DNA from 4 places in the Pseudoalteromonas rhizosphaerae genome. Region 3 is predicted to be linked to each of the others. Evidence: predicted binding sites of a transcription regulator. Region 3 holds the regulator's gene; each other region holds the start of a gene.

What was found. Region 3 encodes sigma-54, which starts transcription at its own class of promoters, with help from an activator protein. Its sites were predicted from a motif close to GTTGGCACGNNNNTNGNNT; they were not measured.
Region 1: PVK79_RS08425 (diacylglycerol kinase family protein) is a predicted target of sigma-54. The motif match lies at 1,507-1,525, and genes of this name have one in related genera.
Region 2: flgB (flagellar basal body rod protein FlgB) is a predicted target of sigma-54. The motif match lies at 3,023-3,041, and genes of this name have one in related genera.
Region 4: PVK79_RS05275 (DUF1328 family protein) is a predicted target of sigma-54. The motif match lies at 1,412-1,430, and genes of this name have one in related genera.

What each region holds. Positions count from the first base shown of each region.
Region 1 covers NZ_CP118496.1:1,969,161-1,973,222, forward strand. The annotation lists gene PVK79_RS08420 (branched-chain amino acid aminotransferase) at 287-1,288, shown strand; gene PVK79_RS08425 (diacylglycerol kinase family protein) at 1,563-3,188, shown strand; gene PVK79_RS08430 (VF530 family protein) at 3,231-3,497, opposite strand; gene PVK79_RS08435 (DUF1496 domain-containing protein) at 3,563-3,865, opposite strand; gene PVK79_RS08440 (TIGR02647 family protein) at 4,047-4,062, shown strand, end outside.
Region 2 covers NZ_CP118496.1:4,177,267-4,181,328, forward strand. The annotation lists gene flgE (flagellar hook protein FlgE) at 28-1,395, opposite strand; gene PVK79_RS18060 (flagellar hook assembly protein FlgD) at 1,451-2,131, opposite strand; gene flgC (flagellar basal body rod protein FlgC) at 2,145-2,576, opposite strand; gene flgB (flagellar basal body rod protein FlgB) at 2,579-2,989, opposite strand; gene PVK79_RS18075 (CheR family methyltransferase) at 3,190-4,020, opposite strand; gene PVK79_RS18080 (chemotaxis protein) at 4,041-4,062, opposite strand, start outside.
Region 3 covers NZ_CP118496.1:5,065,185-5,069,246, reverse strand. The annotation lists gene ptsN (PTS IIA-like nitrogen regulatory protein PtsN) at 1-325, opposite strand, end outside; gene hpf (ribosome hibernation promoting factor) at 330-617, opposite strand; gene PVK79_RS22120 (RNA polymerase factor sigma-54) at 646-2,142, opposite strand; gene lptB (LPS export ABC transporter ATP-binding protein) at 2,209-2,934, opposite strand; gene lptA (lipopolysaccharide transport periplasmic protein LptA) at 2,931-3,464, opposite strand; gene lptC (LPS export ABC transporter periplasmic protein LptC) at 3,454-4,008, opposite strand; gene kdsC (3-deoxy-manno-octulosonate-8-phosphatase KdsC) at 4,005-4,062, opposite strand, start outside.
Region 4 covers NZ_CP118496.1:1,194,474-1,198,535, forward strand. The annotation lists gene recO (DNA repair protein RecO) at 1-89, shown strand, start outside; gene pdxJ (pyridoxine 5'-phosphate synthase) at 152-883, shown strand; gene PVK79_RS05270 (hypothetical protein) at 953-1,144, opposite strand; gene PVK79_RS05275 (DUF1328 family protein) at 1,199-1,372, opposite strand; gene PVK79_RS05280 (OadG family protein) at 1,894-2,139, shown strand; gene oadA (sodium-extruding oxaloacetate decarboxylase subunit alpha) at 2,150-3,934, shown strand; gene PVK79_RS05290 (sodium ion-translocating decarboxylase subunit beta) at 3,946-4,062, shown strand, end outside.

The DNA.
Region 1 (4,062 bases), 2.2 Mb from region 3:
GTGCTTACTATTATTTTCATGCTTTTCCACCAGTTAGCCTAGCAGCAAAATACGGCTTATCAAGTTGAGAAGCTCCGTCGGCTATTTGGTAGCAAGGTTTTACAATCGAAGTTTTGAAGTGATTAATGACTCTTTTAAGTAAAACAATATGGCTGACAAAATTGAAATTTTACCAAATTGCAAAAAAATCCCGTTGCTTACAATAAATGCCTTGTTTTAGTTATGGTTAAACGGTGCATGAATGTCATACAATGGGGTAAAAGTAGACCACATAAGAGAGATTAAAATGGCCGCATTCGGTACCGTATTTATGCCGCAGATGATTCAAGCACGTTTTACTGATAACGCTTGGAGCGAAAGCTCTGTTGTTCCGTCAGATAAAATTGAACTTCATGCTGGTGCACATGTTCTTCACTATTCAAGTACATGTTTTGAGGGGTTAAAAGCATTTCGCCATGAAGACGGCTCAGTTTATATTTTCCGTATGGACGCTAACATTGCCCGCATGAAACAAAGCTCGCATTTATTAAGTTTACCTGAAGTTGATGGAGCCATGCTTGAAAAAATGATCATTGATATTGTTCGCCAATATGCTGATGAAACGCCGTTACCACCGGGCTCTATGTATATTCGTCCAACTCATATCGGTACTGAAGCTGCAATTGGTAAAGCGGCTGTGCCGTCATTAAGTTCATTATTGTATGTGCTATTATCACCTGTTGGTGATTACTTTGCTGGTGGCGCGACTGCGCTGCGAGTATTGTTAGAAGAAGATGGTATGCGCTGTGCCCCACACATGGGTATGATCAAAAGCGGTGGTAACTACGCTAGCGCATTAGCACCCATTACGGCAGCACGCTTGCAACATCAAGCCGACCAAATTCTATTCTGCCCAGGCGGTGATGTACAAGAAACTGGTGCCGCAAACTTTATTTTAATTGATGGTAATGAAATTATTACTAAAGCGCTAGATAGCACCTTTTTACATGGCGTGACGCGCAGCAGTATTTTAACCATAGCTAAAGATTTAGGTATGACAGTATCCGAGCGCAATTTTACAGTCACTGAATTACTTGAGCGTGCTGCAAAACCGGGTACTGAAGCTGCTTTATCTGGCACTGCTGCGGTATTAACCCCAGTGGGTACTTTTATTCATAATGATAAAGAATACAAAGTGGGCAGTGGTGAAGCAGGGCCAACGACAATGCGTTTGCGCCAAGCCCTTAACGATATTCAATGGGGTAAAGCACCAGACACCCATGGCTGGTTAACCAAAATCGACGTGTAAAGTTAAACGATATGTTTTTATAAAAAGCCTAGGTTATTTATAACCTAGGCTTTTTTATGGTCTAAGTTATTTAATAATCTATACTTTCAACTGTGTAAGTTAGCTGCACAGGTGTGTAAAAATAACGTATGTATACACAGCAAGTATCACGAAACTAATCAGCTGATATCTTAATACTATGAAATATATATGAATATTTATTTCCATTTGATTTTTTTAGTGGCGCATAGATTGCATTTCTATTTGGGTATAACTAACGACAAAAGGAGCGTTTATGTGGGCCGCAATAAGTTACTTATTATTGGCAATTGTATTTATCATTATGGGGTGGCAGGTTAGCCCTAGCTATTTTTCGCTGCTATTCTATTGGACGGCTTTATCTTTATTACTGGTAAGCGGTGCCTATTTTTTTAATATTGCAAAAATTTTTCGTAAACGAGAAAACGGTGTTATCCCGTTTTACATTCGTTGGGCTTTCATACCTTTTTTATTGGGGGCACAAGTTTATAACGCGTGGAGCCGAAAGCACGATAAAGTACCGCCATTACAACAAATTAACGAACACTTATTTTTAGCCTGTCGGTTATTCCCTTCAGATATAGATACTTTAAAAGATAACGGTATTACCGCGATTTTAGATGTAACCTGTGAATTTGATGGACTTGAATGGTCATCAACACAAGAAAACATAAACTATTTAAATATCCCAGTGCTTGATCATCGAGTCCCAACACGTTCGCAGCTTAATCAAGCGATTAACTGGATTGCCCATCATATTAAAGATAATCGTCGAGTGGTGGTGCATTGCGCGTTGGGTCGTGGTCGATCGGTGTTTGTGATGGCGGCTTATTTACTCAGTCAAAATAAGGAGGCTGATGTACATCAAGTGCTTGCGCAAATAAAAGAAACACGCGAAACCGCTAATTTAAATAAACACCAACTGCGTCAACTAGTTAAACGCCATAGAAAGGGTGAGTTATTAATCAAAAATAAAGCGGTATTAATTGCCAATCCAGTTTCCGGCACTAAGTTATGGCAGCAAAAAGAGCATTTAATTGTTGCGCGTTTATCTGCTTATTATGACTTAAAAGTGATGATCACATCAGTCGAGAAAAATGGGATTGTGTTGGCCAAACAAGCGATAGCTGATAAGCCAGATATGATCATCGCCTGCGGCGGCGATGGCACAGTGGCAGAAGTGGCAAGTGTTTTGGTAAACACAGACTGTAAATTAGGTATTATCCCATTTGGCACAGCCAATGCTCTAGCACATGTTTTAATGGGAATTAAGTCAAAGTTGATCCCTGTGGAAGTAGCATGTGATTTGATTATTGAAGGGCAAACCAAGCAAATGGATACAGCATATTGCAATGGTGAGTTAATGCTGCTGTTAGCAGGGATTGGCTTTGAACAACACATGATTGAAAAAGCCGATCGGGATACTAAAAACGAGCTTGGTCAGTTCGCATATTTACAGGGCTTCTGGCAAGCTTTAGGCGAACAAAAAGCCCAAGATTTCACAGTACAGCTAGATGATAACGAGCCGCAGCAAATACATACCAATAGTTTAATTGTCGCTAATGCTGCACCTTTTACTACTTTACTAGCGCAAGGTGGGGGACAGCCTGATCACTATGATGGCTTGCTCGATGTTAATTGGCTTACTCCAAACCAAGACGCATCAGCCAATGTATTAAGTATTGCTGAGCTGGTATTTAGCAGTATTACCCAAGCACATTTTGCGATTAATTCACATCATACCAATGCGCGCCGCGTTGCAATATCGGCGACTCAGGAAATAAAATATGTACTTGATGGTGAAGTTAAAAGTGCTGATAAATTGATCATTGAAATTACTCCGCAATCACTGGCGGTGATCTGTGCAGAGCAGGTCGAGTAACTGAACTTGTTGCGCGTTATAAGCTATAACGCGCAATGGCTGTTACTTCTTTTTAATACTAGGCCACACAAAGCCACTGTTTTGCGGTTGTGCATCGACACAGTTATCGAGGTATAACTGCTCGACCTTGGTACGAGCCCAAGGTGTTTTACGTAAAAATTTTAGGCTCGATTTTACACTTGGGTCTGATTTAAAACAGCGAATATCAACATGCTCACCCATCGCTTTCCAGCCAAGTGTTTGCTCGAGTTTTACTACTATTTGTTCGAGTGTAATGCCATGTAACGGGTTGTTTGCTTGCTGATTCATAATTCACTATTGCTTGATAAAAGTCGCTGCTATTGTAACGTAACTGTGCGTTGATACCAATTCTATTAATTAACGCGAATTGTTTTAGGAGCGGTTGGGTAAATAATTTCATTTTGCTCGTTGAGCATTAACCAATTTAACGCGCTATTATTGTGATGAGGGTTTTTTGCTGCACAAATCACCCGCACATTAGCCATTATAATAATCGCACCTTCGCTGTAGCGTTGATCTTCAAACCAACAGAGTTGTTGCTCGCTAACTATATTTTTTGCGTCAAGAAACAAGGCTGGTTTTTGATTATTACTGAAACTATTAGCCGAGTAAATTACACTGATAAAACAGATGCCTATAATCGTTATAATTCGCATATTTAGCCTTTGCATTAAAAAATAACTACACTAAGCTTATACCTAAGTTATCCCAAAATACTAGTTTCAGTTGCAATTAAATGCGTTTAAACCAGCCCACTTAGGGTTTTAGGGTGACTTGGCCATAAAATGTGTTAGGGTAAAATCCACAAAAATAATTTTCTAAAGACAAGGTGAGCACATGCAATTTAAACAAA
Region 2 (4,062 bases), 890 kb from region 3:
CGGATTATAAAAAATATTAGAACGAGATTAGCGGATCTGCAAAATAGCTTGCTGTAGTGTTGAATTCACTTCAAGCGCACGTGAGTTTGCTTGGAAGTTACGCTGTGCACTGATCAAATCTACGAGTTCATTCGTTAAATTCACGTTTGATTGCTCAAGCGCTGTAGAGTTAATGGAACCTAAAGTACCAGAACCTGGTTCGCCAGCGATTGGCTCACCAGACGTCAAACTTTTTTTCCAACCTGTATCACCAGCTTGTTGTAAGCCTTGTGAGTTAGAAAAGCGCACCATCGCTACTTGCCCTAAGAATGAGGTATCTCCATTACTGTATGAAGCGACAATCTTACCATCACTACCAATATCAATACCGGCTAAACGTCCAACAGTAGCACCATCTTGCTCAAGTGCTTTAACTTCAAAACGACTAGCATATTGAGTCGGGACTTTATTATCAGTGGCCGCTTCATCGCGCCAATTAACAGTAACATTTTCAGGGAAGCTGGCACCATTTGTTAATAAATCAGATAGCCCTACTGCCGCACCAGCACCGCTTGGAATTGCTAATGGATTGAATGTGTTATCTGTATTCGCGACACCATCTGTGTTTAATGGCTTACCACTAGAATCAAACTGAAAGGTTGATAATGGTGTGTAAGGAGGAGCAGTCTCTTCAACACCTGCAGGGCTAAATGGCTTTTCATCTAAGGTCGCATAAGTTTGCCACTCATTATCATTACCCGTTACTGTAGAATTTGTTTTAACAAAGAAAAACTGTAAAACATGCGGCTCACCTAACGAGTCGTATACTGTTGTTGATGTTGAGCTATTATATGATGCGCTCGTTGTAGGATCAAAAGTAGTTATTGACGGCGAGGTTGCACGCGAGTCTAAGTTAAACGACGAGTAAACATTCGTCGTAGCTCGCGGTGATCCTGATGAATCAGGGATCTGTAACGCTGATGACGTGCTTAAACTTACCGATGTTGTATCACCTGTAGCTTCATCAACAGGAAAACCCTGCAAGTAATTGCCTTTAGCATCAACAATAAAGTTATCTTTATTAAGTTTAAATGCGCCTGCACGCGAATAAGTAAAATCTTGTGCCCCTAAATCTTGGCTCATGGCAAAGTAACCTTCACCTGTGATAGCTAAATCTAATGAGTTTTGAGTGAACTTTAGTGAACCTTGGTGAAACTGTTGTGCCACCATAGTTGTCTGTACACCATCACCATTTTTTGTCTTGCCTGAACTAAATACCGAAGATGCGTATACATCAGCAAATTCAGCACGTGACTCTTTAAAGCCTACCGTATTTACGTTAGCAATATTATTTGCTGTTACATCTAAGTCTTTTTGTGCGGCAGCAATGCCAGTTAATGCAATATTGAAGCTCATAATTCACCTCTAATCTGTCAATGTTTAGCCTGTGGCTAACTAATAATTAAAATTTTTACGCGATTTCTGCAACGTCAGCTAGCCTAACCGCACCTTCTTTAGTGTTTATAATAATGCCGTTTGCACCATTAATATTAACACTCTCGATATTCTTAAAAGTAGCTATAGGTAAAGCCGTGTACTCACCATTTAACTGCCCTTCAGCTTTAATTTTATATTCACCTGGTGGTAAACGTTCTTTATTATCATTCATGCCGTCCCACTCGAAACGGACAGCGCCCGCTGATTGCGCACCTAAATCAATACTACGCACCAACTGACCAGATGAATCTTCAATTCGTAGAAATAAGTTTTCTACAGGCTCTTCTGCAACCACGGTTCCTTTAGCGCTACCAACATCGTTTAGGTCTAATGTATTAGACTCTAGTAATGCTTGTTTACCCACTAAAGTCGATGCTTGTAGTGCTGAGTTAGATGTCATCGATGCGGCTAATGACTGAAAATTACTATTAAGGTTTGAGATACCTTCAGCCATGGTGAAACTTGTCATCTGCGCGATCATTTGATCATTGTCAGCTGGTTTGCTGGGATCTTGAAACGACAGTTGCTGTGTTAACAATGAGAAGAAATCTTCTTGGGTTAACGCATCACTTTTCTTATCACTGCTAACCTGTTTATCTTGCCACTTAATCGAATCTAAATAAGTTGACGATGTGCTGCTGATATCGTTACTCATAATCTTTCCTCAATTACCGCTGCCCAAGCAACAGTGTTTTACTTAACATTTGCTTCGCTGCATCAGCAACTTGCACATTGGTTTGATAAGAGCGTGAGGCAGAAATCATATTAGCCATTTCTTCAACGACATTAACGTTAGGTTTGTAGATATAACCGTTTTCATCCGCACTAGGATGATTAGGGTTATATTCAATTTGTAATGGTTTATTACTCTCTACAATACCTAACACTTTAACGCCAACAGACGACCCCTGAACATTACCGCTTGATTCTGATGCTTTCATCAGTTCAGCTGCAAAAACAGGGTGGCGCGCCCGGTAAGTTTTGTCTTGGCTTGAGCTAATGCTATTAGCATTTGAAATATTACTCGCGGTTGTGTTCAAACGCACATTTTGCGCACTCATACCACTACCTGAAATATCAAAAACGTTATATAAACTCATGCTTAGGCTCCTTGACTACCGAGGGCTTTTTTAAGGCCTTTAATTTTACTACTCATAAATTGCAGGCTTGCCTGATACTCTAATGAGTTCTTTGTATACAAGTTTCGTTCCACTTGTATATCAACCGAGTTGCCATCACCTGTATCTGCTTGATTTGGCGAGCGAAACATTTCACTATTACCAACATAACGACTGCCACCGGCAATGTGGTTTGGGTTAGTTGTTACCATGTTATTGCCGCCTTGTTGGTGGCTTTTTGCCGCTTTCAATGCTGAGGCAAAGTCGATGTCTTTCGCTTTATAGCCCGGCGTATCAGCATTAGCGATATTGGTTGCTAATAACTCAGCACGTTGCGAACGGATCAACATTGCATGAGGATGAACCCCAAATGCTTTATCAAAACTGATAGCCATAACCATCTCCAAAAAATTGACTTAAGATGATTAATGCAAAAGTTGAGCCAATTAGGTTGATGTTTTATGGTTCGTTTAATCATTTGATTTAAAAAGAAAAACGATGTGGAGCCACATCGTTTTATAGTATTCAAGATTCGGTTTTACTACCGATGAGATTTGAGTAACTTGTGTTTTAGCGCGTTAAATACGCTGGTAAGCTATTTCTTTTGATAAATAATACCTGGATTACAGCGTACCATGTCAAATTCGTCACTTAACCCTGACATAGACTCTGATGCGCCTAAAAATAAATACCCTTTAGGATTTAGTGCTTGAGCAAACTGAGCAATAATTTTGGCTTTAACCTCTGGTGCGAAATAAATCAGCACGTTGCGGCAAAAAATAATATCAAACTTGCCCATTAGCGCGTATGAATCTAATAAGTTAAGATGTCTAAAACTCACTAATTTTTTTATTGAGTCGTTTACTTGCGCCATGCCGTTGCCACTATCTTTAAAGAACTTTTTCCTGCGCTCTACCGACAGCCCTCTAGCTAGAGCAAGGGAGTCATATTCTGCATGCTTACACATATCTAACATAGTATTAGAAATATCAGTGCCGATTATCTGCGCGCCCATTTTTAATACACCCGGCTGTTTAGCTTGAAACTCAGCAACCGACATAGCAATAGAATATGGCTCTTGTCCCGATGAACTTGCCGCAGACCAAATTTTCAACGGACGACGTAACTCTTTATGTTCCGGAAATAACTTACTTTGCAATAGTTCAAACGGGTATTGATCCCGAAACCATAAAGTTTCATTGGTCGTCATAGCATCAACGACTGCGGCACGTAACTGCCGCTCATGCGGACTCAGTGTTTTACTAACCAATTGTGACAATGATTCAACATTAAAACGAACCATTAGCGGAGCAAGCCTGCTTTTGACTAAATAAAGCTTATTATCTCCCAGAACAATGCCACATTGTTGCTCTAAAAAAGAGCGAAACTGATCGTACTCGCTTTGCTGTAAATGCTTATTTTCCAAAGTAACACCGCCTTTTCAAATTAGTCACAATGAACCCATTTT
Region 3 (4,062 bases):
CACCATCTGGTACGATGAGGGCTACAAATATATCAACTGGGCGATTATCAATCGCATCAAAATCAACCGGTGATTCACTCACTAAAATTATTGCTAGCGGGTTTTCAACACCACTCATACGGCCATGAGGGATAGCAATACCACGACCAATACCGGTACTACCTAGTTTTTCTCTCGATAGTAGTGCGTTGAGGATTTCTTGTTGTGATAGCTGAGGGAGTTGTTCATGAGCCAATTGGCTTATAAATTCAATGATCCGTTTTTTGCTATTAAAAAGGACCGCAGCTTTACTGCAGTCCTGACAAATAAGTGAGCTTAATTTCATAGTGTTAGTGTCGAGCGTGCTTCTCTTTGTGTTTAATTACTTGACGATCAAGTTTATCGATTAGTCCGTCAATAGCTGCATACATGTCTTGGTGCTCAGTCGAGGCAAATAATTCAGCGCCACTGACATGTAATGTGGCCTCTGCTTTTTGGCTTAGTTTTTCTACATCAAGAATAACATGGACATTATTGATATGATCAAAATGCCTTTCAAGCTTGGCAAACTTATTGTTTACATAGTCTCTTAATGAATCAGTAATTTCTACGTGACGACCAGTTAAATTTAGTTGCATAAGCATTTTCCTCTTGTGATTTTACGCCTTAAATCAAACTTTTACGTTGATTTGACGGTGGAATAGCCAGTGACTCGCGGTATTTTGCAATAGTCCGTCTAGCTACTTTGATACCTTGCTCTGCCAATATATCTGCAATCTTACTATCACTCAATGGTTTCGCTGAGTTTTCTGCACTGATCAATTTTCTGATCAATGCTCGAATAGCTGTCGAAGAGCATTCGCCGCCGTTCTCAGTGCTTACATGACTTGAGAAAAAATACTTTAACTCAAAAATACCACGGGGGGTATGCATGTACTTTTGTGTCGTTACGCGAGAGATTGTTGATTCGTGCATCTCAACCATTTCAGCAACGTCGTTTAGTACCATAGGTCGCATTGCTTCAGGGCCATGCTCAAAGAATCCCTGCTGTTGTTTTACAATGCAGTTAGTTACTTTGAGTAACGTCTCGTTACGACTTTCTAGGCTTTTAATAAACCATTTAGCTTCTTGCAAATGCGAACGTATAAATTGGCTGTCAGTGCTTGATTTTACTGAGCGTGACATTGCCGCATATTGGCTGTTCACTCTAATTTTTGGCATGCTGTCTGGATTAAGTTCAACCACCCAGCGACCTTTAATTTTTTTCACCGAAACATCAGGTATAACATACTCTGACTCTTCGCGTACTATAGTATCCGCAGGCTTTGGATTAAGGCTGTGGATCAATGTCATTACTTCTTTCAGCTCATCTTCTTTAAGCTTAGTCTTTTTCATCAAAGTGCGATAGTCACGACTAGCTAATAAATCGATATGATCAGTTAAAATCATTTTAGTCTCGCTAATCCAAGGAGTTGCAGGATCAAATTGATTTAATTGAATACATAAACATTCTTGTAGGCTGCGCGCAGCAATACCAACAGGGTCAAATAACTGAATGCGTTTTAACACTGCTTGCACTTCGTCTAGTTCGATTTCTTCTTCGTTATTACCTTGATTTAAGCTCTCTGCGATGTCTTCGCAGCTCAAGGTTAAAATACCTGAATCGTCAACAGCTTCAACAATCGCAATGGCAATAGCTTCATCGGTTGGACTAAAAGGTGTGAGCTGTAATTGCCACATCAGATATTCGTGCAGGGTTTCAGTTGAAGCACCTTGATAAATTGACTCATCTTCAGGCATTGGGCCGGATGACGTATTTGGCGCAGCACTCATGTATTCGTCCCAGGTGACGTCCATAGCCATTTCGTCACTTAAAGTCTCTTTACTTAATGCTTCGCTACTTTCTTGTTCATATTCGCTGGGCTTGTCGTCTGCTGATGCACTAACAGTTAAGTCATCGTTGTCTTGTTTTTGTTCGTTTTTACCAGCCGTGTCGTCTGAATATTCATGCTCTTCTAGCTCTAACAATGGATTGCTGTCGAGTGCTTCTTGAATTTCTTGCTGGAGATCCAATGTACTGAGTTGCAATAAGCGAATTGCTTGTTGCAGCTGTGGTGTCATTGTAAGTTGCTGGCCCATGCGCAGCTGGAGTGATTGCCTCATGTATCTCTAACAATCCTTTTATTGTTATCATCGTTAAGTCTAGCAGATACTTAGCCGAGCGTGGCTTTATAGCCTAAATTGCTCGCCCAGGTAAACATCGCGGACTGTTTGGTCGGCAAGTACATGCTCAGGGGTACCTGATGCAATTAACTCCCCATGAGAAACTATGTAGGCTTTTTCACAAACATCAAGGGTTTCTCGTACATTGTGGTCGGTAATAAGTACGCCAATACCACGGTTTTTAAGGTGTTCAATAATCTTCTTTATATCTAACACTGAAATAGGATCAACGCCAGCAAAAGGCTCATCAAGTAAGATAAATTTTGGATTTGCGGCTAAAGCGCGTGCAATTTCAACTCGACGACGTTCACCACCAGATAATGCCATACCTTGGCTGTCGCGAATATGTTGAATGCTAAACTCATCAAGTAAGCTGTCTAGTGCTTCTTCTCTGGCTTGTTTATTCAGCTCTTTACGAGTTTCTAAAATAGCCATCAGGTTTTGATAAACAGTTAACTTACGAAAGATGGATGATTCTTGTGGTAAGTAGCCAATCCCTAACCGTGCGCGACTGTGCATTGGCAGTAAAGTGATGTCATTATCATCAATACTTATTTTACCTTTGTCGCTAGGTACTAAACCCACAATCATATAAAAAGTGGTGGTTTTACCTGCGCCATTAGGACCCAGTAAGCCAACAATGCTGCCTGCGCTAACTTCTAAACCCACGCTTTTTACAACTTGGCGACCTTTATAGCTTTTTGCTAAAAATTCAGCTTTTAATATACTCATGGCTGCCCTTTAGGTTTGTCTTTTTTACTGTCAACAGGTACCAAAATAGTGTGTACGCGATCGTTTGAGCTTGCGCCTTTTTCAGCACTGATCAGCTGTTGGTCCATATCATAGGTAATGCTTTTGGCATTAATTTTTTGACCTGCTTGAGTGACTTGTGCATTACCAATTAACGTTAAATAGCGCTTGGCGACATCGTAACGGACTTCATCAGCACTGGCGCTCATTATTGTGCCATCAGTTTGTTTTTCTTCAAAGTAAGCAGGGTTACCAGTTGCAACAAGCAATTGTTTGTTATTGCCTAAATCTTCGCGCTTATGGACTTCAAGTCGATCCGCTTTGATACGGCGGTTACCATGAATGATTTCAACATTTTTTTCAAAAATACCGATATTATCTTTCAGTTGGGCAAGCTGCTTTTCAGCACTGATAGAGACTTGATCCGCAGGTGGTGCCGTATTTTCAGCAAAGCTTGCAAAGGCAATGAATAAGCTTGGTATCACAAGCAAGTGAGCAAATTTATTGGTCATAATATATGGTTCGCGTATGGTTAATTAGTTCTACCACTTCGGCTTTTAAGTCGGCATGGAGGCCGCGCCCAGTGATCTTTAAATTTGGTCCGATTAATTCAACTGGTTGTTCTGAACTCATGGTTTGTAGTTCAATATCAACCTGAATATTATCTGCGTTTATATGTTCAATCATGGCATTATTGGTCAGGTTTTTAGCAACCACATTACCTTCTAAAATTAATTGATGATTTTCATATAGGGTGGCTTCATCGGCATTAATTTGCCACGTTTGCTGTTGATTATAGAGTGTAAAAATAGGTTGTTCAAAGTAAGTAAACCCTAACTGTTGGTAAAGTTCCATTTTTGCAGCTGTTACTTTGTGGCTAATTTTACCTTGTTCATCAAACGCGGTTTGTTTTAATGCCACCGCAGTATAATCAGGTTTTGCTATTATATCTTCTTGGTTTTGTGTTATGGCAGTGCTTTGATAAAAATACGGATACCACAGCCATACCATACAGCCGACAAATAATACGCATAATATTAAACGCGCACTATTCATGAGCTTGTGCCTTCGCTAGTTAATGATTTACCATTTTCGAGCATTAATAAATCA
Region 4 (4,062 bases), 1.5 Mb from region 3:
ATATGGCGAAACAATTAAGTCGTCATTTAATGAAGCCTTTATTAGGCAAAAAACCATTAAAAAGTCGCGAGCTGTTTATATCCAAATAGTTTGGGTATTCACCAACAATCTTAATACGGTATTTTTAACCGTTATTTTTACAGGTAAAAAAATGAAAGATATTCTTTTGGGTATAAACGTTGATCATATTGCTACCTTACGCCAAGCTCGGGGTACAAGTTACCCAGATCCAGCACATGCTGCGAGTGTTGCTGAGCATGCTGGCGCTGATGGGATCACTATTCATTTACGTGAAGACCGTCGTCACATTCAAGATCGTGACGTGTATGTGATGGCTAAAACAATCCAAACACGAATGAACCTTGAAATAGCGGTTACAGATGAAATGATTGATATTGCTTTAGATGTTAAGCCAGCTTATGTTTGCTTAGTACCAGAAAAACGTGAAGAGTTGACCACCGAAGGCGGTTTAGACGTTGTTGGTAATCTAGATAAGATTAAAGCCGCGACAGCAAAATTAACTGACGCCGGTATAAAAGTGTCGTTATTTATCGATGCAGACAAAGCACAACTAGATGCAGCTACAGCCTGTAATGCCCCATATGTTGAAATTCATACTGGCGCTTATGCGGATGCGCAAACTGATGCTGAGATACAAAAACAACTTGAGCATATTCATCAAGGTGTAAAGTATGCAGCAAGTTTGGGTTTGATAGTAAACGCCGGCCACGGACTTCATTATCATAACGTGAAACCGATTGCTGCTATGAAAGAGATTTACGAACTAAACATTGGTCACGCAATTATAGCGCGTGCAGCCATAGATGGATTAGATAAAGCAGTACGTGACATGAAGCGACTAATGCTAGAAGCGAGAGCTTAATTTTAACTTCTCTTAAAATGCAAAAAACGACTCAAAAGAGTCGTTTTTTATTATTTGTATCTAACTGGATTAACAGTTAGTTTCTTTAGCGTTAACGCCTTCTTTTACTTCTTCACAGGCGTCTTCTACTTTGTTTTGTACGTCGGTTACAGCTTCATCGATGCGTTCACCGGCCTCTTCTGCATGATTGTCTTCACAACCCATGATAAAAAAACTAGCGAATAAAGCGATCACAGCAGTTTTAATAGTTGTCGATTTCATAATGTAATTCCTTGTAAAATTAATAAATGTGTTGTTATTTAAAATAAATTGTTATCACTTAGGGACATTGCCGCGCAACGCACCTGAAACGAGTGAAATAACTAACAATACAATAAAGATAAAAAAGATAATCTTAGCAATTCCTGCTGCGGCACCTGCGATACCACCAAAACCTAACACTGCAGCAATAAGCGCAATAACTAAAAATGTAATTGTCCAGCGTAACATTGTCGTCTCCTTGGTTTGTTAATTTGTTCAGAGTAAATAATGCCAGTTACATGCCATGTGTTTAAATCCTTTATTATCAATTGGATAGTGTTTATTTTATTTATTTTCATGAATTAGGTGGGAATTATTTACAGCTTTATCTGTAACTTATACTCGGCGTCCTGAAAAATAAATATTTTAGCATGATTTTTTGGTAAGACCAATTTCATGTTGAGTGCTTTTTCATTAATTTAACAGTTGTTGAGTAGTTCGGTTGGTAAGTTATTAAGGTGCAGATTAGATTTCACTTATAAGTTATAGCTATATTCAGTATTTTTATCATCTATATCCTATTAAATTATAGTAAAAAGCAGTGTGTTAACTTTGCTGAAGATATGTTAGCTTTATATTAATTGGTTTTACCAATTTACAAAGTGTTGGACTTGGTCTGTTTCTTTGATATGATTATTGCATAAATATTTAAATAAAGTGATTTTTTACCTATCTTTCGGGTGGGTAAGAATACTCAGGGGGGGGGCAGAATGGATATAGGTCAATTACTTGCTACTGCAGCAAACTTAATGCTCACTGGGATGGTGGGAGTTTTCGTTTTTCTTTCGTTGTTGATTGCAGCAATTACCGCTATGTCTAAATTAGCGAGCCGCTTTGAACAGCCGGTTGTAATGCCAACGCGGACACCATCGATCAAAGCACCCGGTGTACCAAGTGAACACATCGCTGCGATAAGTGCTGCCATAGCTCAGTACAAAAATAAACAAAAACTATAAGGGATGACTTGTGGCTAAATTAAAATTAACAGAATTAGTACTTAGAGACGCGCATCAATCATTATTAGCAACGCGTATGCGTTTGGATGACATGCTACCGATTGCACAAAAATTAGATGATGCAGGTTACTGGTCGATCGAATCATGGGGTGGGGCTACTTTTGATTCATGCATTCGTTATTTGGGTGAAGATCCTTGGGAGCGTATTCGTGCTCTTAAAAAAGCTATGCCAAATACTAAACAGCAAATGTTATTACGTGGTCAAAACCTTTTAGGCTATCGTCATTATGCAGATGATGTTGTTGAAAAATTTGTAGAGCGAGCGCACAAAAATGGTGTTGATGTGTTTCGTATTTTTGATGCGATGAACGATGTTCGTAATCTTGAAACGGCTATTAAAGCTGCGATTAAAGTTGGCGCACATGCACAAGGTACAATTTCGTACACAGTAAGCCCGGTTCATACACTTGATATGTGGTTAACGCTTGCCAAGCAGCTTGAAGAGTTAGGCTGTCATTCAATTTGTATTAAAGATATGGCTGGTTTGCTTAAACCATACGATGCAGAAGAGTTAATCAAAGCGTTAAAAGAAACAGTCTCTATTCCAATTGCAATGCAGTGTCATGCCACAACAGGTTTAAGTACTGCTACTTACCAAAAAGCGATTGATGCAGGTATTGATATGCTTGACACCGCAATTTCATCAATGAGTATGACTTACGGACACAGCGCAACTGAAACGATTGTATCGATTGTTGAAGGTACTGAACGTGATACTGAGCTGGATTTAAATCAACTCGAAGAGATTGCAGCTTATTTCCGCGATGTTCGTAAAAAATATGCCGCGTTTGAAGGCAGCTTAAAAGGTGTTGATGGCCGTATTTTATTAGCGCAAGTGCCTGGTGGCATGTTAACTAATATGGAAAACCAGCTTAAAGAGCAAGGTGCTGCGGATAAATTGAATGAAGTATTACTTGAGATCCCACGTGTACGTGAAGACTTAGGTTATTTACCGTTAGTTACACCAACATCACAAATTGTTGGTACACAAGCAGTATTAAATGTATTGACGGGCGAGCGTTATAAAACTATCACCAAAGAAACTGCCGGAGTGCTAAAAGGTGAGTATGGCGTAACTCCTGCGCCGATGAATAAAGAATTACAAGAGCGCGTACTTAATGGCGCAGAAGTCATTACTTGCCGCCCAGCTGATTTATTGCAACCAGAACTAGAAATACTCCAAGCTGAGTTATTAAAAGAAGCAAAAGAGCAAGGCTTAAGCTTAGCGGATGAGCAGATTGATGACGTGTTAACGTATGCATTATTCCCACACATTGGGTTAAAATTCATTAAAAATCGTAATAACCCAGATGCTTTCGAAGCTGTACCAAGTGCTGAATCTGCTAATAAAGAACAACCAGTTAGTAATAAAAAAAGTAACAGCAACACAGTAAAAGCAGAGCAGTACAGCGTAAAAGTAGATGGTAAAGTTTATGATGTAGTGGTTGCACAAGGCGGTGAGCTTAAAGAAGTAACACTTAAAGATAGTGAGCATATTCCACAATCGGCGTCAGTTGCTTCCGGCGAAACACTTAACGCTCCACTTGCTGGTAACATCTTTAAAATCAAGGTGAAAGCGGGTCAAACGGTAAATGAAGGCGATGTAGTGATCATCATGGAAGCGATGAAAATGGAAACTGAAATTCGTGCAACCCACACCGGTACTATTGCTGAAATTCTTGTTGCTGAAGGTGATTCAGTGGCAACGGGTGACGCTATGATAGCACTAGCTTAGGAGCGCAGAGGATGGAAGCATTATTAAACCTCTGGCAAGCAACAGGTATTGCTAATTTTACATTTCCTGCGCTTATTATGATCGCAGTAGGGTGTTTATTGTTGTATCTGGCAATTGCGCGCAACTTT